Regions from separate parts of the Allobosea sp. P2_A10 genome, predicted to be linked through region 3. Evidence: predicted binding sites of a transcription regulator. Region 3 holds the regulator's gene; each other region holds the start of a gene.

Region 1 (7,178 bases), on a different contig from region 3:
GGCACCTTAGCTCAAAATATGGACTGACGCCCGATCAGTACCGCGCGAAGTGGAACCTGCCCGACGACTACCCTATGGTCGCGCCCGCCTATGCTGAGCGTCGATCCGAGCTTGCTCGCTCGTCAGGACTTGGCCGAATGCCCGGTCCCCGCCCGAAACGGTGACGCAAACGGCAGCGGGTAAAACGAAGGAATACGAAGAACAGATCAGAGCGATGTGATGGTGTCGCGGCGACAAAAAAAGTGGCCCGGCCTTGTAGCCGGGCCTCCCTTGGCGGCGAATTCTATTTCAGTAGCGGTCGTAGCCGCGGTCGCGGTAGCGTCGGCCATAAGCCGGAGCCCAGGGAGGCGGGCCGCCGCGACGGTAACCATAGCCCTCGCCGCGATAGCCTCTACGGCCGCGCATTTCCTGGGTGCGCCGGATTTCCCACATCCGGTGCTCGTAGGTGTGGCGGGTGTAGCCGGCCTCGACCTGGTCGAGCGCATTTGCGCGAGAGAAGGCCTCGCTAGCTACGGCGGGATTGCCGGCGGTGCCGAGCACGATAGCTGCGGCGATTAGGATGAATCGCATTTAGGTTGCTCCTCGTTTTCGTTAAACCTCAGTAGAGAGGTCGCCGACCCAACGTTGCCTGAATGGAAATGTTCGCTTCCGTTCATCGCGGCACGGACATATCGACCACTGCATGGGGCCCGCTGAGCAAGACTGGCAGCGGCGAGGAACTGCGGCCGCAGAAACTAGTTGAGCCGCGACGGGAAGCCGCAATGGTCTGACAACCGCAACAATCGACATAACGAGGGCGGCACGCAGAGTTTTTGCAAAATCTTCGACGAAACGGAGGTCAGTTACTAAGCGTATAAGATAGCCGGGTTATGGGGGCGATGTTGAAATTGGAAAAGGTCCATGAATACACTACAGGCTAGAATGACGGACGTTGCGTCCCAGAAAATCGGGACACACACGCAGTACGAAGAAGTTATCGCACGCATCGCCGATCTAGCTGGTTGTCTGGAGGATACACCTGAAGAACGCGAGTTGGCTGATCTCTTTCTTGAGATCAAAATATGGGAAACAAAAAAGAGGCAGATGAAAGTAGTTTTTCTTGCCGATTGAAAATTTGTACGATTGAATATTAATTGCTGCCCCAAATGAATATGCTGAGCATCAAACAAATTATAATCCCCCATAGAAGACAATCGAAAATCACCTCATTGGGTGGAGTTATATTGGGGTCACTATGGGTTGGCATAGGAAGATCGTTCCAGCGTACGTTGGCCCGCTGATACGCCGGTGTCGTCGGTCCAGATCACGCGTTCAGTCTGTGCGAAGTCGGACCGCCTGCGCCGCGCTTTCATTGCTAGGGCGCCTTCGAAAAGACGGGAAGCCGAACGCTGGAGGTTAGCCGGCCGGAACTCCGCCCGGCTGCCGCCGTTGAGTCACCAACGTAGCGTTTGTCAGGTGGCGTCATGGTTGAGGTGTTGAAGGTATGCCGTCTCGGGCCCGATTGGGCCGTGAAAGACCGCAGCGGAGCGTTCTGGCATCAGACGCCGAAACGTGCCGAGGCAGAGGCCGTGGCAGCCAAGATGGCGAAGAAGAGCGGCGCGACAGTCGTCGTCCGCGACGAGCCGGGCGTGACGCGATGATCGACGTAGCACACCCTAACGCGGTCGAGGTCAAGCGTGAGCGCTGCCACGACGAAGATGGCAACCTCTATACAGTCATCGTCTGGCGTAATGACGCCAAGTCGTCGAGCGGGTTCTATACCCTCGATGACGGAACGCCGCTGCATTACGAGGATGAGTGTTATTTTGCCACGCCCAAATTCAAGCTTCTTTCACGGTGCGACGACCCATGAGGTGGTTTTGGCGCGTGTGGTTGGCAGGCGTGATAACCTGCGTCGTCGGGATTCTTTTTGCAGTGGTGCTTTCGCGCTAGCCTGTGTGGCGCCACCGCCCGGGGGGTGTCGACCGGCGGTGGCTAGGCTCGCGGATGCCTCCGGGGGAAGGCAGGTCCATCGCAACCTGGCATCGATACGCTGCCACCTCCCGTGCGGATCAGGCATCCTGTCGAACTGGCGACGCGTCACCTGCGCGGAAGGCCTTGACCGCCTGTTCGACAAGCGGCGCATCTGGGTCGGCACGCCAAATCTGGATAAATATGAAGCCCAGTCGCTCGCGTGCTGCGGATCTCGCGAGCGGGTCGATGGGCTCCACCCTCTCGATCTCGGCCCATGCGGCGTCGAAGGCCGCGGTTAGATATGCCAAGTCTTCGGGCTCAACAGCGAGCTTTCCAAACGGCATAGCGAGTTCCCCTCGCTGACGACGGGGAAATTAGACATGTTCCCCAGCAGAAAGCAAAAGCGCATTGTGCCAATGCCGGGAACCTCGCGCATGATGACGCGACGCGGTGGAAGGATCAGAGTTAGGCCCGCCGCGGCACGCGCTGCACGTCATCCGCTTTCAGCCTAACTAGCCATCGAGCATATTCGGCCTGTGCGTGCTTAACAGCGCGATCTCGGAGGTAATCTTTGTAGCCGGGGAAGACCGGATAGTCGCTCATCGTCATCAGAGCGTCGAATTTCGCTTCGAGCTGGCCCATCGTTAGTTGCCGCCCGCGTAAGGCCGCTGATTCAACGAATAGCAGAAACTGCTCGCAGAGGATGTGAAGCCGGTAAAGCTCCTCACCGTCCAGATAGTTCTTGCCGATCTTGGCCTCGTCGATCGTTGGTCGGTTTCCCTCAAATGCTTGTATGCCCATATTGGGTTCGGTGTGCTTGGCCCGGTCCAGGATAATCTCCGAAGCCGTTTTCCCAGTGACCGCGAAATGGAACTTGTCCTGCAGCCGAGCATAAAACGACCGGCATGCTGGCGATTGGGCGTCGTAGTCGCTCGACCCTTCCTTGAAGCAATCTCGAACTGAGGCATAGATGTTGCGCTCGTCGGACCGCAGCTCGCGGACCTTGGCAGCCAAGGCAGCGAGCGCTTTCGGGGCGTCCTTGAGCCGGCGCTCATTGAGAGCATACCCGTCAACGATGTACGAGCGCAGAGTTGCTGTCGCCCACTGGCGGAAGCGTGTGGCCTTCGGCCCGCTGACGCGGTATCCGACCGACAGTATCATGTCGAGGTTGTAATGGGCGACCTCGTAAATTTTCCCGTCTGGCCCAGCTTGTGCAAATTTTGCACACACTGCCGCTTCGCTTAATTCGCCCTCTGCGACGATGTTTTGAATGTGCTTGGCGATCACCGACCGGTCGCGCTCGTACAAGTCTGCGATCTGCTGCTGCGTCGCCCAGACCGTTTCTGCGGTGATGTCGACGTTGAACTCGATGCTCTGATCGCCGAGCCGGAACTGCACCAATTCCATCTCCAATTGCCGAGCAGCGGCATTGGCGGCGGCAGCGGCATCCTTCGGGGTCTTGGCCATGGACTGGTTTCCTCGATTCGCGCAATCCTACCGCACGGTCATGCGTCGTTCGAGTAGTCGCGCCGAGCAATCCACAACCGCCGGGCGTCAGATTGCGAACGCCAAGAGAACAAAAAAGCCCGGCCTCGCGCGAGCGAGACCGGGCCTTCGACCGGCTGAAGTATGGCCCGAAGCCGCGGGCGGCGCCAGGACGCCAGTTGCACTTGGCGCTATGCGACCCTTCGAATGGCGGTCATAGGCGGCATAGCACGCTTGGAACCTTGTCGGTCCGTTCGGAAGGTCGCCACCAATTCATTAAGGTGCTGGATCTGGCTCATCAGCGAGGTCGCGCTGGCGGCGCTTTCCTCGGCGAGCGCGGCGTTGGCTTGCGTCATCTCGTCCATATGGGCGACGGTCTGGCTCATCTCGTCGATGCCGTTGGCCTGCTCGGCCGAGGCCGCCGAGATGTCGGAGACGGTGGCGGAGACCTTGCGCGACGCCTCGACGATCTGGCTGAGCGCCTCGCCGGCCGAGCGGACCAGCGCCACGCCCTGCTCGACCTCGCGGCCGGATTCGCTGATCAGCGCGGTGATGTCCTTGGCCGCGTCGCCCGAGCGCTGGGCGAGCGTGCGCACCTCGGAGGCGACGACCGCGAAGCCCTTGCCGGCGTCGCCGGCACGGGCCGCCTCGACGGCGGCGTTCAGCGCCAGCAGGTTGGTCTGGAAGGCGATCTCGTCGATGACGGAGGTGATGTCGGAGATCTTCTTCGAGGCGCTTTCGATGCGGCTCATCGCATCGACGGCGTCGGTGACGATGGCGCCGCCCTTCTCGGCGACCGACATCGCCTGCTGCGCCAGAGCGACCGCCTGCTTCGAGGAGTTGGCCGACGCCTTGACGGAAGCCGCGAGCTCTTCGGTGGTCGCCGCCGTCTCCTCCAGCGAGGAGGCCTGCTCCTCGGTGCGCTTCGACAGGTCGTCGGCGCCCATGTTGATCTCGCGCGCCGAATTGCCGACATCGGCCGAGGTCGCCTGGATGGTGCGGACGGTCTCGCTGAGGCGCGCCACGGCGGTGTTGAAATCGTCGCGCAGCTTCTCGTAGTCGGCGGCGACGCCGGCATCGATCCGGCAGGTCAGGTCGCCCTTGGAGAGCAGATCGAGCCCGTTGGCCAGCAGTTCCATGACCTGGCGCTGTTCGGCGGCCAGACGCTCCTGCTCCTGGACGCGGGCGGCACGCTCGCGCTCGTTCTGCAGGCGCTGTTCGTCCGAGGCCGAGCGCGACTGCTCGGTCTCGGCTTCGAGGCGCCGCATTTCCAGGCCGTTTTGCTTGAAGACCAGGACGGTCCTGGCCATGTCGCCGACCTCGTCCTTTCGGGCATCGCCGGTCACCGCGGCGTCGTAATTGCCGGCGGCGAGTTCGCCCATCGCCTGCTTGAGGCGGTTGAGCGGGCCCGTCACCGTGCGCGACGACATCAGCATCGAGCCTGCAACACCCAGCATAATGCCGGCCAAACTGGCAATGAGCGTGAAGAGAATTGTCCGCTCGGTGGCGCCGAGCAAGGCCTTAGAGCGCACATCGAGATCATCGATCAGCCGCGTGTTGAAGCTGACAGTCTCGTTGACCAAGCTGCGAAGCTTGCCGTCGAGCGTGTTCATCACCGCGAGCGCCTTGTCGTTCTCGTCGCGCTCGCCAAGCAAAACTGCCTGATCGACTGTCGCCTTGATGCCTTTGACCTGGGCGGCCAAGTTATCGAACTGATCCTTCGCAGCTGGGAAGACCTTCGATGCAGCCGACAGGTGTCCAAGCGTCCTGCGGTAGCTTTCTTCGCTCTGTGTTTTGGCGATGGGTATCTCGGACGCACCACCCGGATATGCGATGATTTTGTACGTCTGCGCCAACAGGTCGTTGGCCGTTCGAGATGCCCTGGCAGTGAACAGGATTGCCTTGGGATCAGCGTCCAACATCGCGGCGAACTCGCTTGAGACGGTCTTCATCTCAATGGCCGCATAGGCACAAGCGCCAAGACCGATCAGGCCCATGAGGAGAATGGCGCCAACGAACTTGGTGCCAATCCTGATGTTATTCAAATTCATGACGTGCCCACCGACCTTGGATAACGACACACGGCCGTTGATCCAAAGCGTGACTCCGATCGGTTAATGCTACCTAAAACCGACCTCGATGAACGCTATTTTTACGAAAATTTGCAATAGTCTGCCGCTAAGAGTGACAGCTGGCTGGGCGGAATTTATCGACTTGGCTCTCCCTCACGGGCAAATTAGCTGCGCCTGCCTCGACCCTCTCAAGGGCCTAAGCAGGCCGGCCGCTGGCGCTTGACGTCCACAGCTGGCGTCGGCGGCCGATCTTAACAGCGGAGGTACCTGTTCACACTGACGATAGACGCTGTCCGCACTGCGGACACTTGACTGTTACTGTGCGGACAGCAGCAGGCACGCCAGGTAACAGGTTGGATCGGGCCGGCAGCGGCGTGATGTTCCCACCGTGGTTCGCAATGAATGCATCGGTTTTGGCGGTGTTGACACTGCCATCGGCGTCAAAAATGAGCAATCCCCGCTGCTTCCAGACGGTGATTGTCTTACGACTAACGCCGCGGTGGGCCGCATATTCGCTCTGAGAAGCCATTTCTTGTTGTCTTTCGTAACAGTTGTTACCCCCTTTTTATAGTCTGCACCTAGACGAATTCCGGGGTCTTGCGTCCGCTGCATGGCGGGACGCTGAAACGGTCCCTAAATAGGGGGGGGTACTCCAGGCGCTGATGGCGTCACGCCGGGGCAGCGCGGGCCACCGGCGGCGATGGCTAGCGCTCGCGGTCCAGCGTCGCCATCTACGCCGCAGGGCGCCAGCGACCCTAAGAGCAGGTGTGTGCGATGTGCGAGGCTGAGCTGCAGCGGTTAGGTCAAATGATCTATCTGGAAATTGCCAAGCAGCTTGGTCGTGACCCGCGGTGCATCGTCGATGCCGATCATGATCTGCGGTCAGTGGTCGTCGACGGCTCGGTCGATCTCGTGCGGGTCGCAGCCGCGGTCGCCAAGCGGTGCTGCCTCACGCTGCCAGATGTTGAGACTGTTTCGGACGCCAGCGCGGCGACCGAGGGTCCGCAATATAACCGCCTCAATCGCGGATCGTGAAGTCGGCAGTGGCGCCGCTGTCCGCCCGGCACCAGCGCCTCAAACACGAAACCAGCAGCAGGCCAAACAGCGTGGGTATGAACGCTGGCGCTCCGGATCAGGCGCGACTTTCACCATTGCTGCGACACTAGCGCGTGGCGCCGGCCTTGGCGCGAGACTTGCGAGACACACAAGCGCAAGAGATGGGGCGGCTCGTATGCGGGACGTGATCGAAGAGGCACTGCGCCTGTTGGGCGGCATTGGCGCCGCGGTGCTGGTGTCCTGCGCCTCGTTCACAAGCCTCGCTTGGGAACTCGATGTTGCCCGCTGCGTTTGGCGAGTGGCTTGGCCATTGGAATAGGACGGCGAAAGCAGGTGGCGTCGACCGTAAGCCGAAATATCCACCAAATCAGTTTCGCACGGTGCGGCAACCAGCAACCGCAAAGGCCAGTGCTTCGAATTGCGTCGGCATGAATGCTGGCCGTTTAGATCAGGGGCGCGGCTTCGCCAGTTGTTGAGAGAGCGTTACGCAGACTATATGCCGCCGGAACCTAAGAGTCCGTCCCGGAACTCATGAGTTTCGAGCGATGCGTCGGATGAGGACCATGGCGGCGGCTGCGTAGAGGAAGGCCGTCGCGGAGGCGATGGTGGCCT
Region 2 (7,178 bases), on a different contig from region 3:
CTCCGCCGGAGGCTTTCGCCTTGTTCTCCTGCGCGCGCTGCCAGCCGGGCGTGTTGTAGCTGGAACCGAAGCTTTCCATGCGGTCGAAACGCGAGGCGCCATAGCCGCCCTGCGAGTAGTTGGAAGCCGCCTGGACGACCTCGACATGCTCCTCCGGCAGTTCGTCGATGAAGCGCGAGGGCAGGCTCGATTGCCAGAGGCCGTGAATCCGGCGGTTCGAGGCGAAATAAAGCTTCAGCCGCTTGCGGGCGCGGGTCAGGCCGACATGGGCGAGGCGGCGCTCTTCTTCGAGGCCCGCGCGGCCGCTCTCGTCGAGCGCGCGCTGGTTCGGAAACAGGCCCTCCTCCCAGCCGGGCAGGAAGACGGTGTCGAATTCCAGCCCTTTTGCGCCGTGGAGCGTCATGATCGACACGCGGGCGGCGTTTTCACCCGTGTCGGTGTCCATCACCAGCGAGACGTGTTCGAGGAAGGCCGGCAGGTCGGGGAATTCGTCGAGCGAGCGCACCAGCTCCTTCAGGTTTTCAAGCCGGCCGGCGGCGTCGGCCGAGCGGTCCTTCTGCCACATCTCGGTGTAGCCGCTTTCCTCCAGCACGAGTTCGGCGAGTTCGCCCTGCGGCATATGTTCAGCGCGCTGCGACCAGCGGGCGAAGGCCTGAACCAGTTCACGCAGGGTGGTGCGGGCCTTGGGCTTGAGCTCGTCGCTCTCGACCACCATGCGGGCCGATTGCAGCAGCGAGATTTGGCTGGCGCGGGCGTGGTTGTGCAGGATCTGGACGGTCGCGTCGCCGAGCCCGCGCTTGGGCTGGTTGACGATGCGCTCGAAGGCGAGATCGTCGGTTGGCGAGACCACACAGCGCAGATAGGCCATGGCGTCGCGGATTTCGGCGCGCTCGTAGAAACGCGGGCCGCCGATGACGCGATAGGGCACGCCGGTCTGGACGAAGCGCTCTTCCAGTTCGCGCATCTGCGCGGAAATGCGGACGAGCACGGCGATCTCGGCGAGGTTCTCGCCTCTCGACTGCATCGCCTCGATCTCGTCGGTGATGAGACGGGCTTCCTCCTGGCTGTCCCAGGCGCCGGTGATGGTGACCTTCTCGCCGGCGACGTCCTCGGTGCGCAGCGTCTTGCCGAGGCGGCCCTCGTTGCGCGCGATCAGCTTCGAGGCGGTGGCGAGAATGTGCCCGGTCGAGCGGTAGTTGCGCTCCAGCCGGACCACCGTGCTGCCTGGAAAATCATGCTCGAAGCGCAGGATGTTATCCACTTCCGCGCCGCGCCAGCCATAGATCGACTGGTCGTCGTCGCCGACGCAGGCGATGTTGCGCCGCCCTTGAGCGAGCAGCCTGAGCCAGAGATACTGGGCGGTGTTGGTGTCCTGATACTCGTCGACGAGGATGTAGCGGAAGCGCTCGTGATAAACGGCGAGCACGTCGGCATGCTCGCGAAACAGCGTCAGGCAGTGCAGCAGGAGATCGCCGAAATCGACGGCGTTCAGCGTCCTGAGCCTGTCCTGATAGGCGGCATAGAGCTTGCCGCCCTTGCCATGTGCGAAGACGCTGGCCTCGCCGGGTGGCACGTCCTTGGGGGAAAGCCCGCGGTTCTTCCACGAGTCGATGAAGCCCGCCAGCATGCGGCCGGGCCAGCGCTTCTCGTCGATGCCTTCGGCCGCGATCACCTGCTTCATCAGACGGATCTGGTCGTCGGTGTCGAGGATGGTGAAATCGGAGCGCAGATCAAGCAGTTCGGCGTGGCGGCGCAGGATCTTGGCCGAGATCGAGTGGAAGGTGCCGAGCCACGGCATGCCCTCGGCGACCGGGCCGACAAGATGGGCGATGCGCTCCTTCATCTCGCGGGCGGCCTTGTTGGTGAAGGTCACCGACAGAATCTGCGAGGGGTAGGCGCGGTTGGTCGCTATCAGATGCGCGATGCGGGTGGTGAGCACGCGGGTCTTGCCGGTGCCGGCGCCGGCCAGAACCAGCACGGGCCCGTCCGTCGCCTCGACAGCCTGACGCTGCTCCGGGTTCAGGCCCGAGAGATATCCCGCTGAAGGCTGCGCCGCCGCGCGCGCGGCAAGGCCGCCGGGGCGGGGCAGGGGAGCGGAGGTGGTGCTGTGGTCGGACAAGAGGCGCTACGTTCGATCGTGATTCGTTCTCGTCGCAATATAGGGCGTCGGACAGCAGATTGCGCGTCGTTCGGCGCGACTTGTCCAGTGGGATTGTGGTGTCTTGCCCCCTGACGCATGGTGAGGCCGTCCGCGACGATGCGGGCGTCCAGCGGGTCTCGCCATGAATTTTCGCCACTACACACTGGTCGGTCTTTTCGGGATCGTCATGCCTGCGGTTGCGCTGGCCCAGCCCAGGCCCGCGCCGGACCCGCTGCGCGACTGCGAGAATCTCGCCATGGCCGACTCCAGGAGCGAGGGCGGCAGCCTCAAATCGATGAAGCTCGAGCGCGGCGACAGCCTGCATGAGAACCGTTTCGACCGGAAGGTCGGCAGCCAGTACGTCTCGTCGGAATACATCGCCTGGGCCGCGATCGAGGACGCTGCCGGCAAACGCCGGGCGCGCGTGGTCTGCCTGCACACCGGCACTGTCGGCAACAAGGCGGTCTATGTCATCGAGATTCCGAAATGACGCGCCAAAGCGCGTCGTCCCGGCGTCATGCTTGTTGATTGAGGTCGGAACCACTCGCCGTCATCCTGGGCGACCGAAGGTCGTACCGGGATCCATCATAGAGCACGAATGGTGCCTTACGATGGATCCCGGATCTGCGCCGCTGCGCGGCTTGTCCAGGATGACGCCGTGGTTTCGAGCAAAAAGCAGCGCTCTTCAGGAATGTGCGCCGCCGCCTGCTTCCGCGCCCCAGAGCTCATTCAGGCGCGAGTCGCGACCGCAGCTGCCGCGGTAGATTTTGTAGCGGATCGGGTTCTTCTGGTAATAATCCTGATGATAGTCCTCGGCCGGGTAGAACGCCGTCTGCGCCACGATCTCGGTGGTGATCTTCGTCTTGAAGCGGCCTGATTTCTCGATCTCGGCCTTCGAGGCCTCGGCGAGCTTCTTCTCGGCTTCCGAGCCGTAATAGATCCCGGCGCGGTACTGGTTGCCCTTGTCGCAGAACTGGCCGTTGGCGGTCAGCGGGTCGTGGTTGCGCCAGAACACATAGAGCAGCTTCTCATAGGACACCTTGGCCGGGTCGTAGACGATCTTCATCGCTTCGGTATGGCCGGTCTTGCCGGACGAAACCTCCTTGTAGGTCGGGTCCGTGGTGTTGCCCGCAGTGTAGCCGGAGGTCGTCGAGATCACGCCCGGCAACGCGTCGAAAGGCGGCTCCATGCACCAGAAGCAGCCGCCCGCGAAGACCGCCGTCGCGGTCGCCGCCGGGACGGGTTTCGCCTGCTGGGCGGGGGCCTGCCCGGAGAGACCAAACAGCGTGGCCGCGCCAAGCCCGAGGGCGAGGCCAAACGTCGCGAGAAGCGTCCGGCGCGTCGTCATGAAGCGCTCTCGCCGGTGGCCGGCTCGAAATCCATGACGACGCCGTTGATGCAGTAGCGCTGCCCGGTCGGGGGCGGGCCATCGGGAAAGACGTGGCCGAGATGGCCGCCGCAATTGGCGCAGTGAACCTCGGTGCGGGTCATGAAATGGCTGCGGTCCTCGGTGATGCCGACAGCGCCTTCGAGCGGCTGGTCGAAGCTCGGCCAGCCGGTGCCGCTCTCAAACTTCTTGCCCGACTTGAACAGCTTCTGCCCGCAGCCGACGCAGGAGAACGTGCCGGCGCGCTTCTCGTAGTTCAGCGCGCATGAGCCGGGGCGCTCGGTGCCGTGGCCGCGCAGCACGCGGTACTGCTCGGGCGTCAACTTCTCGCGCCATTGCGCATCGGTGAGTTCGAAGGGGAAGTGCTCCTCCGGCTTCTTCTCCTTGTCCGCGCCGAACATGCTCATCAGGCCCATTGCGCCCTCCCTTGCGTGATGCGGCCGAGCAGGCCGCGAACTCCAGTCCAGGGTGCAATATGGTACGATGCGCCGGGATTTTCAGCCTGCGGCGCGCTCAACTGCGTTCACGATCCTGTTCAGGCGTTGTCGCCGGCGATCGCGGCGATGACGGCGTCGGTGACCTGCCGTGTCGTCGCACTTCCGCCAAGGTCGGGCGTATGGAAGGCGGCATCTGCCGTGACGCGCTCGATCGCGCGCATCAGCCGGGCGGACGCTGCCGGCTCGCCGAGATGGTCGAGCATCATCGTCGCGGTCCAGAAGGTGCCGATCGGGTTGGCGATGCCCTTGCCGGCGATATCGAAGGCCGAACCATGGATCGGCTCGAACATCGAAGGGAAGGCGCGCTCGGGGTTGAGGTTTGCGGTCGGCGCGATGCCGAGAGAGCCGGCGAGCGCGGCGGCGAGATCCGAGAGGATGTCGGCGTGGAGGTTGGTCGCGACGACGGTGTCGATGCTGCCCGGCCTGATCACCATGCGCATGGTCATGGCGTCGACCAGCATCTTGTCCCAGGTCACGTCGGGGAATTCGGCCGCGACTTCGGCGGCGATCTCGTCCCACATCACCATCGCGTGGCGCTGGGCGTTCGATTTGGTCACGACGGTCAGCAGCTTGCGCGGCCGCGACCGCGCCAGCTTGAAGGCGTAGCGGATGATGCGGGCGACGCCGGCGCGCGTCATCATCGAGACGTCGGTCGCGACCTCCTCGGGGAAGCCCTTGTGGACGCGCCCGCCGACGCCGGCATATTCGCCCTCGGAGTTTTCGCGCACGATCACCCAGTCGAGCTCCGGGCCGGAGACCGAGCGCAACGGCGAGGTGATGCCGGGTAGCACCCGGGTCGGGCGGACATTGGCGTATTGGTCGAAGGGCTGGCAGATCGCGAGCCGCAGGCCCCAGAGCGTGACATGGTCGGGCACGTCGGGCGCGCCGACTGCGCCGAAGAAGATCGCGTCATGGCCCTTGATCTGCTCGCGGCCATCGTCCGGCATCATCAGCCCGGTGCGTTTGTAGTAGTCCGAGCCCCAGTCGAAATGGTCGAAGCGGAAACCGAAAGAGCCGTCGCGCGCGGCAAGCGCCTGCAGCACCTCGACGCCGGCCGCGATGACCTCGACGCCGATGCCATCGCCGGGAATGGCCGCGATAGAGTAGGTCTTCATCAAATCGATCTCCGGAGCATTGCCGTCAGGGCTGCGCCTGCTGCATCGTGGCGACGATACAAGATCGCCAGATCGCAACGAAAGCGACGGCCGCACAAGGGAGGATTTTCATGCAGCGCTTCATCATCGGGCTTCTTGCCGCCTTGGGGCTTGCCCTGCCGGCCATGGCCCAGACCTATCCCGCGCGTTCGATCACCATGATCGTGCCCTTCGCGGCGGGCGGTCCGACCGACGTCATCGCCCGGATCGTCTCCGACCATATGGGTCGCACGCTCGGACAGTCGGTCATCGTCGAGAACGTCGCGGGCGCGGGCGGCACCACCGGCTCGCTGCGGGTCTCGCGGGCGACGCCCGACGGCTACACCATCATGATGGGCAATCTCGGCACGCATTCGGCGTCGGTGGGCCTCTATCCCAACCTCGCCTATGATCCGCGCACCGATTTTGCGCCGGTGATGAACACCGCCGGCACGCCGATGCTGATCTCCGCGCATAAGGACTTCCCGGCCAACACGTTCCAGGAGTTCGTGGCGCTGCTGCAGGCTAATCCGGGCAAGTACAATTACGGACATGGCGGCATCGGCTCGACCTCGCATCTGACCTGCGTCTACTTCCACTATCTGATCAAGGCGCCGGTGCAGCAGGTGCCGTTCCGGGGCTCGGGCCCGGCGATGAACGCGCTTCTCGCCAAGCAACTCGACTATGTCTGCGACCAATCGGTCGGCATCGTGCCGCAACTCACCGCGCTGAAGACCTATGTCGTCGCCACGCCGAAGCGCCTCGATGTCGCCAAGGATGTGCCGACCAGCGCGGAGGGCGGCCTGCCGCAATTCCAGGCCGTCGGCTGGAACGCGATCTTCGCGCCGAAGGACACGCCGGCAGCCATCGTCGAGAAGCTGAACGCCGCCGGGCGCGCGGCCCTGGCCGACGCCAATGTCCGCGCCCGTCTTCTCGAACTCGGCTGTGACATCCCCGACGATGCCGGTCAGACCCCCGCCGCGCTAGGAGCCCATGTCCGCGCCGAAGTGGACAAATGGACCCCGGTGATCAAGGCGGCGGGCGTCACCGCGCAATAGCCGCGCGTCACCCAACCGTCACGCGACTCCTCTAGTCGGCTCGCCATCAAAGTGAGGCGACCAGGGGTTTGCCATGCAGAGCGCGCGCGCGGTCCGGCGAGAGACGACCTCGGGGCTGACCACGGCGGTCCATCGCAGCAAGCCGCTCTCGAAGGCGGGGGTGCTGGAGCGGATGTTCACGCTGGCCTTTTCGGGCCTCGTCTATCCGCAGATCTGGGAGGACCCGGTCGTCGACATGCAGGCGCTGGCGTTGAAGGGCGACGACCATGTCGTCGCGATCGCATCGGGCTCCTGCAACATCCTGTCATATCTGACTGGCGATCCTGCCAGGATCAGCGCGATCGACCTGAACGGAGCGCATATCGCGCTAGGGCGGCTAAAACTCGCAGCGCTCGCCCGGATGACCTCGCATGAGGATTTCCTGCGCTTTTTCGGGCAGGCGCAGTCGCACGAGAACGTGGCGTTCTACGACCACGAGATCGCGGCCCATCTCGACCCGGTCTCGCGGGCCTATTGGGAGGGGCGGGGCTTGGACGGGCGGCGGCGGATTGGCCTGTTCGCGCGCAATTTCTACCGCTACGGCCTGCTCGGCCGCTTCATCGGGGCAGGGCATCTGCTCGGCCGGGCGCTGGGCTGCGATCCGCGTGTCATGCTCAAGGCGCGCGACATGGCCGAACAGCGCGTGCTGTACGATCGCCATCTCGCCCCTGTCTTCGACAAGCGGCTGGTGCGCTGGCTGATACGCCAGCCGGCCTCGCTCTACGGGCTCGGCATCCCGCCGGCGCAGTACAAGGCGCTCGCGGCCGATGGCGATGACGGCATTCGCGGAGCGCTGCGCCAGCGGCTCGAGCGGCTGGCTTGCGGGTTCGATCTCAAGACCAATTATTTCGCGCGGCAGGCCTTCGGGCGCGGCTACGAACCGGGCTCCGACGAGGCGCTGCCGCCTTATCTGCAGCGCGGCAA
Region 3 (7,178 bases):
GAGGCCGAGCTCGATCGCGGGCTGGTGCTGGGCAGCAAAATGCTCGGCATCAACAACCGCGACCTGCGCAGCTTCCATGTCGATCTCGCCGTGACCGAGCGCCTCGCGCCGCGTGTTCCGGCCGATCGGATCATCGTGGGCGAAAGCGGCATCTTCAGCCATGCCGAGATCCTGCGGCTGAAACGATGCGGCGTCGAAACCTTCCTCGTCGGCGAAAGCCTGATGCGGCAGGCCGATGTCGCGGCAGCCACACGCGATCTGCTGACCGGCTCCGGCGCCGAGGCCGCCGCGTGACCGGGCTCAGCCATCTCGACGCGCTGGGCCAGGCCCATATGGTCGATGTCGGCGACAAGGCCGAGACCGTGCGCATGGCGGTGGCCGAGGGCTGCGTCGTGATGCTGCCGGAAACGCTCGCGATCGTGCGGCGCGGCGACGCCAAAAAGGGCGACGTGCTCGGCACGGCCCGTCTCGCCGGCATCATGGCGGCCAAGCGGACCCATGAGCTGATCCCACTCTGCCACCCGCTGCTGATCAGCAAGATCGCGGTCGATCTCGTCATCGACGAAGCGCTGCCGGGTGTGCGCGTGACGGCGGAGGTGAGAATGAAAGGCCAGACCGGCGTCGAGATGGAGGCGCTGACGGCGGTCTCGGTCGCCTGCCTGACGGTCTACGACATGGTCAAGGCGGTCGACCGCGCCATGCGGATCGAAGGCATACGACTCATCCATAAATCCGGCGGCAAGTCAGGCGTCTACGAGGCCAAGGCGGTCTGATGGCGCTGACGCCGGTCAAGGTGGCTCTGCGCGCGCTGCTCGACAGCGTTCCCGGCCCGACGCCGGGCGAGAGCCTGCCGCTTGCGCAATGCGCCGGCCGGGTGCTCGCCGCCGACATTATCGCGCTCAGGACGCAGCCGCCTTTCGCCAATTCGGCGATGGACGGCTATGCGGTCCGCGCCGAGGATTGCGCGGCGGGGCAAGAACTCGCTGTCATCGGAGAATCCGCCGCCGGGCGCGCCTTCGCGAGGGCGCTTGGTGCGGGCGAGGCCGTGCGCATCTTCACCGGCGCGCCGATCCCCGCCGGCGCCGATGCGATCCTGATCCAGGAGAACGCCGATGGCGTCGGGACAGCGACAATCCGGGTGCGCGAGACCACAAGCAGGGGCCGCTTCGTGCGCCCGGCCGGGCTCGACTTCCGCGACGGCGACGTCTTGCTGCCAGCCGGGCGCGTCCTCGACAGCGCGGCGCTCGGCCTCGCCGCCGCCGGCGGTCATCCTGCGCTGACGCTGCGGCGCAAGCCGCTGGTCGCGATCCTGGCCACCGGCGACGAACTCGTCCTGCCCGGCGAGCCTGTCGGGCCCGACCAGATCGTCGCATCCAACAGCTTTTCGCTGGCCGCGATCGTCGAGGCTGCGGGAGGCATCGTCCTCGATCTCGGCATCGCGCGCGACAACCACCCCGACCTCGCCGCCAAGATCGAGGCGGCGAAAGCCTCCGGCGCGGATGTCCTGATCACGTTGGGGGGCGCATCTGTCGGAGAGCACGATCTCGTCCAGTCGGCGCTGAAGGCGCAAGGGATGGCTCTCGGTTTCTGGAAGATCGCAATGCGGCCTGGTAAGCCGATGATGATGGGCCGGCTCGGAGCGATGGTCGCCGTCGGTCTGCCGGGAAATCCGGTGGCGTCGATCGTCTGCGGGCATCTCTTCGTCGTGCCGCTGATCGAGGCGCTGCTCGGCATGGATGCACCCGAGCGCGACAGGAGCGAGCCGGCCTTCCTCGGCAGTGACATGCCGGCCAATGACGAGCGCGAGGATTATCTGCGCTCCGACCTCGCACCGATCGCGGCCGGCTGGCAGGTCACGCCTTTCACCAGGCAGGATTCCTCGATGCTGGGGACGCTGGCGCGCGCGCAGGCTCTGGCGATCCGCCCCGCCTTTGCCCCGGCTGCAAGGCAGGGCGATCCCTGCCGGATCATCCGCCTGCGCTAGGCCTGCTTGTGGAACACAACACGAACGTGTATGGTGTTCGTGATTTGTTTCGATTCTGCGCCAAGCCTTGGCCAGAACGTCGATCATCGCGCCGGCGGGGACCATGCTGACACGCAAACAGTTCGAACTGCTTCGCTTTATCCAGGAGCGCCTGCGTGAAAGCGGCGTACCTCCCTCCTTCGACGAGATGAAGGATGCGCTCGACCTGAAATCGAAATCGGGCATCCATCGCCTGATCATGGCGCTCGAGGAGCGCGGCTTCATCCGCAGGCTGCCGAACCGCGCGCGCGCGCTCGAGGTGATCAAGCTGCCCGATGGCGTGGCCGGTGCGCAGAGCCCGCGCGGACGCTTCAGTCCTTCGGTCGTACAGGGTGGTCTCGGCAAGGTCAGGCCAGCGTCCTCGACGCCCGATGAGGATATCCGCTCGACCATCGCCATTCCGGTCATGGGGCGGATCGCGGCCGGCACGCCGATCTCGGCGATCCAGAGCCGCAGCCACAATGTCTCTATGCCCGCCGACATGCTTGGAGCCGGCGAGCATTACGCGCTGGAGGTGCGCGGCGATTCGATGGTCGAGGCCGGCATTCTCGACGGCGATACCGTCGTCATCCGCAGGCAGGACACCGCCAATACCGGCGACATCATCGTGGCGCTGATCGACGACGAGGAAGCGACGCTGAAGCGCCTGCGCAAGCGTGGGTCGTCGATCGCGCTGGAGGCTGCCAACCCCGCCTACGAGACCCGCGTGCTCGGGCCCGACCGGGTCAAGATTCAGGGCCGACTCGTCAACCTGATGCGGCGCTACTGAAGGCTGTCGGTCTCCGCACCGCTGGCTTCGTCGGCAACAGCCGGCGCCGGGGTTTGCTGCTGGACGGGACGCGCCGCTGAGGCTGCCCGTCTTGTCCATGGGCGCTCGGCATCCGGGCGTTCCGATTGCAGTGTTCGCCAGCCCCCGACGCGGCTGACCAGTGAGGTCGCACCATCACGGCCGAGCGCCATGCGGTCGATCAGTTTCGCGTCGCAGACTGCCGACCACGGGATCGGCGTCACCACGAGGTCGGCGCGTCGACAATCCTCGATGCTCGCGATGCGCTCGCGAGCATAGACGATGCTGCGGCCATCCTTGCCGCGAATGACGCAGCCGAGCGTGTCGCAGGCAACGCCCTGACGCAGCGATGCGTCCGTGGGCGGGCGGCTGTCGCCATCGGCGGTCAGCCATTGCTGGACGACGAAGGCGCTGGGGCGGCCGGCAAGAAGCAGGCGGCCGTCGGGACCGCGCACGGCGATGCCGGAGCCATCGCGCTCGATCAGGATGTCGGGCCGTTCGGGCTTGGCAGCAACCGCGACGCCTGTCGCCAGCGGCAGGATGGCGAGCAGGCGCAGCTTCGTGCTCCACAGCGTCGCCCAGAGCAGGCAGGCCGAAAAGCAGCCGAGCGCCACCGTGCCGAAGGCCGGGATGATCAGCGTCGAATGGTCGATCGTCGCGACCCAATGGGCGAGCTTCAGGACGAGGTCCGATGCAAAGCCCATCGCCGCCCAGGCCGGCCAGTCTAGGCCGAGCGGATAGGCGAGCACGCCGAAGACCGCTGCGGGCATCACGATCAGCGAGACGAAGGGCAAGGCGAGCGCATTGCCGAGGAGGCCGAATGGGTTGAAGGTCTGGAAGTGATAGGCGCCGAACGGCGCTGTCGCCGCCGTGGCGAGCAATGTCGTGACGACGATCCCGCTGGCGGCAATCCAGAGTGGGCGCAGCGGCCAGGGCCAGGGTGAAGGCGGCGCGGATCGTTCGCGCTCCTCCCAGCGTTCGGCGAAGGCGATGAGCGCCGCGACCGCGCCAAATGACATCTGAAAGCTCGGCCCGAGCAATGCATCGGGTTCCCGCAGCAGGACGATGATGGCGGCAAGCGCGAGGTTGCGCATGCTCAGCGCCGGCCGGTCGACCAGGATCGCACCGAGCATGACCAGCGTCATGATCAGCGAGCGCACCGTCGCGACGTCGGAGCCGGAGAAGACGCAATAGCCGAAGGCCCCAAGCATCGCCGCGCAGGCCGCGATCTTCTTGATCGGCCAGCACAAGGCGAGCGTTTGCGACAAGGCGAGCAGCGCGCGCACGATGCCGAAGATGGTGCCCGCCGCCAGCACCATGTGCAGGCCGGAGATCGAGACGATGTGGTAGATGCCGGCCGCGCGCAGGTCGGTGTTGGTCGTCTCCGTGATCAGCCCGCGCTTGCCGGTGACAAGCGCTGCCGCCATCGCGCCTGCCTGTCCGCCGCCGACACTGGCGATGCGTTGCGTCAGGGCGTTGCGGGCGCGATCGATCATCACGGCGAGTGCAAGTTCGGGCGGCGGCGGACGCTGCGGTGGAGACAGGACGATCTTGCCGGGAATGTTGCCGACCGCGCCGATGCCCTTGAAGAACGCATCGCGGCCGAAATCATAACCGCCCGGCCGTGCCGGTCCCGGTGGCGGCAGCAGGCGGGCATTGGCCGAAATGTGGTCGCCGGGCGATACCGAACCCGCTTTAATGTTGACGCGGACGCGTCGGGGCTGCCGCTCCGGCTCGACGCCGGCGATGCCGGTGACGAGCACAACCAACCTGGCGCCGACGTCGCGCGCCTCGACCGATTCGACATAGCCGCTGAGCTGGCCGATGCGCGGCCGGTCGAGGATCGGTGTCGCGATCGAGGCCGTGCGCCAGGTCGCGGCGGCAAAGCCGACGAAGGCGGCGGCGACGCCCAAGCACAGATACAGCGCCGGTAGCTTGTGTCGCATCAGCAGCGCCGCCACGCCGGCGATCGAAAATCCCGCCAGAGACGCCCAGAGCGCAGGTTCCCGGTCGGCGGCGAAATAGAGCAGGATGCCGACGCCCATCATCACCGGCAGCCAAAGGAAAAGCCGGCGGCGTTCGGCCTCGGCAGCCAGGGCGGCATTCAGACGTCGGCCCCAGTCCCGGGCCGCGAGCGCAAGCCCTGCCCCGTCCAGCCTGATGACCGGCAGGCGCGGACGCAGGACGCGAACCTGCGCGCCGCGCGGCGTGGTCAGCTCGGGCAAGGCCGACTGCATCGGCTTGGTGCCTCCGGCGGGTGCGGGAGCCAGCGCAACGAGGACAAACCGCCCGCGATCTTGCGCTTAACGCGGACGGCTCGCCCATGTTACAGCGGCCGCGCCGGTTGTCATGCTGCTCCGGCGGAAATTCCCTGTTTGCCCCGGGCTGCCGTTGATCTGGCCCGGCTGGAGCCTTGTTTTCATGAGCGACGCCGTCGTTACGCGCTTTGCCCCCTCGCCCACCGGCTTCCTACATATCGGCGGGGCGCGGACGGCGCTGTTCAACTGGCTCTATGCCCGCCGGCATGGCGGCAAGATGCTGCTGCGCATCGAGGACACCGATCGCGAGCGCTCGACCGAGCCGGCGATCGCGGCGATCCTCGACGGGCTGGCCTGGCTCGGGCTCGATTGGGACGGCGACACCGTCTACCAGTTCGCCCGCGCCGAGCGGCATCGCGAGGTCGCGCAGGCGATGCTGGCCGCAGGTAACGCTTATTACTGCTATGCGACGCCTGCCGAGCTCGACGAGATGCGCGAGCAGGCCAAGGCCGCCGGCAAGCCGATGCGTTACGACGGCCGCTGGCGCGATCGTGATCCCGCGACCGCGCCCGCCGGCGTCAAGCCGGTGATCCGCCTGCGGGCGCCGCAGACCGGCGAGACCGTGGTGATGGACGAGGTTCAGGGCCGCGTCGTCTGGCAAAACGAGAACCTCGACGATCTGGTGCTGCTGCGCTCCGACGGCAACCCGACCTACATGCTCGCGGTCGTCGTGGACGATCACGACATGGGCGTGACCCACGTCATCCGTGGCGACGACCATCTGACCAACGCCGCGCGGCAGACGCAGATCTATCAGGCGATGGGCTGGAGCGTGCCGAGCATGTCGCACATCCCGCTGATCCATGGCGCCGATGGAGCCAAGCTCTCCAAGCGCCATGGCGCACTCGGCGTCGACGCCTATCGCGCGATGGGCTACCTGCCGATCGCGCTGCGCAACTATTTGCTGCGGCTGGGCTGGAGCCATGGCGACCAGGAGATTTTCTCGACGCAGGAGATGATCGACCTGTTCAACCTCTCCTCGATCGGGCGTTCCGCAGCGCGGTTCGATTATGCCAAGCTGGAGAGCCTGAACGGGCTCTATATGCGCCAGTCCGACGATCACGACCTGCTTGAGGCCCTGAAGACGATCCTTCCCGAGATCGGACCCGAGCGCGGTCTGCCGGCGGTGCTGTCGCCTGAGCTTGAGGCGAGCTTCCTTGCCGCCATGCCCGGGCTGAAGGAGCGCGCCAAGACCCTGATCGAGCTCGTCGACAGCGCCTATTATCTCTACGCCAAGCGGCCCCTGAAGCTCGACGCCAAGGCCGCTACCCTGCTCGACGATGCCGGCAAGCAGCGCCTGCCAGGCCTCGCGGACAAGCTTTCGGCGATCAACGACTGGTCGACGGAGGCGCTGGAAGGCGCGGTGCGCGGCTTTGCCGAGGAGCATGGCCTGAAGCTCGGTCAGGCGGCGCAGCCGCTGCGGGCAGCGTTGACGGGGCGGGCGATGTCGCCTGGCCTGTTCGACGTGATGGCGGTGCTCGGGCGCGAGGAGACTCTTGCGCGGCTGGCCGACCAGGCCTGAAATCCGGCATGTGTTCGGCAGGGCTCCGACCGTCTTTCGGCTCGGTTGAACCCCTCATGCAAATGGTCTAGTGACGCGCCATGTGGCCGGTTCCGCCGCCCGGCGGGAGGGGCACAAATATTGCTTGAATATCAGTCGGATGAACCGCGCATACCACCCCGATCCGCATTTGCCGTTCCGTCACAGGCCCGTCACCTCGAGACGTTCCGATGATGAATATGTCTCGTGCGAAACAGGTCGGAGCTGGACCGGGCGGCACGTCGGTTGAACAGCAGCGAGCCTGAAAGGATCGGTATCGATGAGCGGAAACAGCAGCCAGCTCCAGGTCGACGGGAAAACGCTCGACATGGCGATCAAGAAGGGCTCGATCGGCCCCTCCGTCATCGACATCGCCAAGCTCTACGCCCAGACCGGGATGTTCACCTTTGACCCCGGCTTCACTTCGACGGCGAGCTGTGAATCCCAGATCACCTATATCGACGGCGACGAGGGCATCCTGCTCTATCGCGGCTACCCGATCGAGCAGCT

What was found. The regulator LexA, encoded in region 3, represses DNA repair genes until DNA is damaged. The targets are predictions, from matches to a motif close to TGTTCNNNNTGTGTTCNG.
Region 1: the regulator LexA is predicted to act here: its motif matches at 3,515-3,532, upstream of rhuM (RhuM family protein).
Region 2: the regulator LexA is predicted to act here: its motif matches at 2,133-2,150, upstream of AC1DZY_RS14530 (ATP-dependent helicase).

Annotation. Positions count from the first base shown of each region.
Region 1 is NZ_JBFUCS010000040.1:520-7,697, forward strand. It holds gene AC1DZY_RS26205 (Ros/MucR family transcriptional regulator) at 1-164, shown strand, start outside; gene AC1DZY_RS26210 (hypothetical protein) at 289-570, opposite strand; gene AC1DZY_RS26215 (hypothetical protein) at 901-1,110, shown strand; gene AC1DZY_RS26220 (hypothetical protein) at 1,509-1,640, shown strand; gene AC1DZY_RS26225 (hypothetical protein) at 1,637-1,852, shown strand; gene AC1DZY_RS26230 (hypothetical protein) at 2,052-2,297, opposite strand; gene rhuM (RhuM family protein) at 2,419-3,420, opposite strand; gene AC1DZY_RS26240 (methyl-accepting chemotaxis protein) at 3,630-5,141, opposite strand; gene AC1DZY_RS26245 (hypothetical protein) at 6,318-6,545, shown strand; partial or broken gene AC1DZY_RS26250 (transposase) at 7,096-7,178, opposite strand, start outside.
Region 2 is NZ_JBFUCS010000009.1:59,817-66,994, reverse strand. It holds gene AC1DZY_RS14530 (ATP-dependent helicase) at 1-2,119, opposite strand, end outside; gene AC1DZY_RS14525 (hypothetical protein) at 2,283-2,630, shown strand; gene msrA (peptide-methionine (S)-S-oxide reductase MsrA) at 2,826-3,488, opposite strand; gene msrB (peptide-methionine (R)-S-oxide reductase MsrB) at 3,485-3,934, opposite strand; gene AC1DZY_RS14510 (tartrate dehydrogenase) at 4,063-5,139, opposite strand; gene AC1DZY_RS14505 (tripartite tricarboxylate transporter substrate-binding protein) at 5,250-6,215, shown strand; gene AC1DZY_RS14500 (BtaA family protein) at 6,289-7,178, shown strand, end outside.
Region 3 is NZ_JBFUCS010000014.1:61,119-68,296, reverse strand. It holds gene trpC (indole-3-glycerol phosphate synthase TrpC) at 1-294, shown strand, start outside; gene moaC (cyclic pyranopterin monophosphate synthase MoaC) at 291-773, shown strand; gene AC1DZY_RS19050 (molybdopterin molybdotransferase MoeA) at 773-1,984, shown strand; gene lexA (transcriptional repressor LexA) at 2,088-2,792, shown strand; gene AC1DZY_RS19040 (ComEC/Rec2 family competence protein) at 2,786-5,047, opposite strand; gene gltX (glutamate--tRNA ligase) at 5,232-6,650, shown strand; gene gltA (citrate synthase) at 6,949-7,178, shown strand, end outside.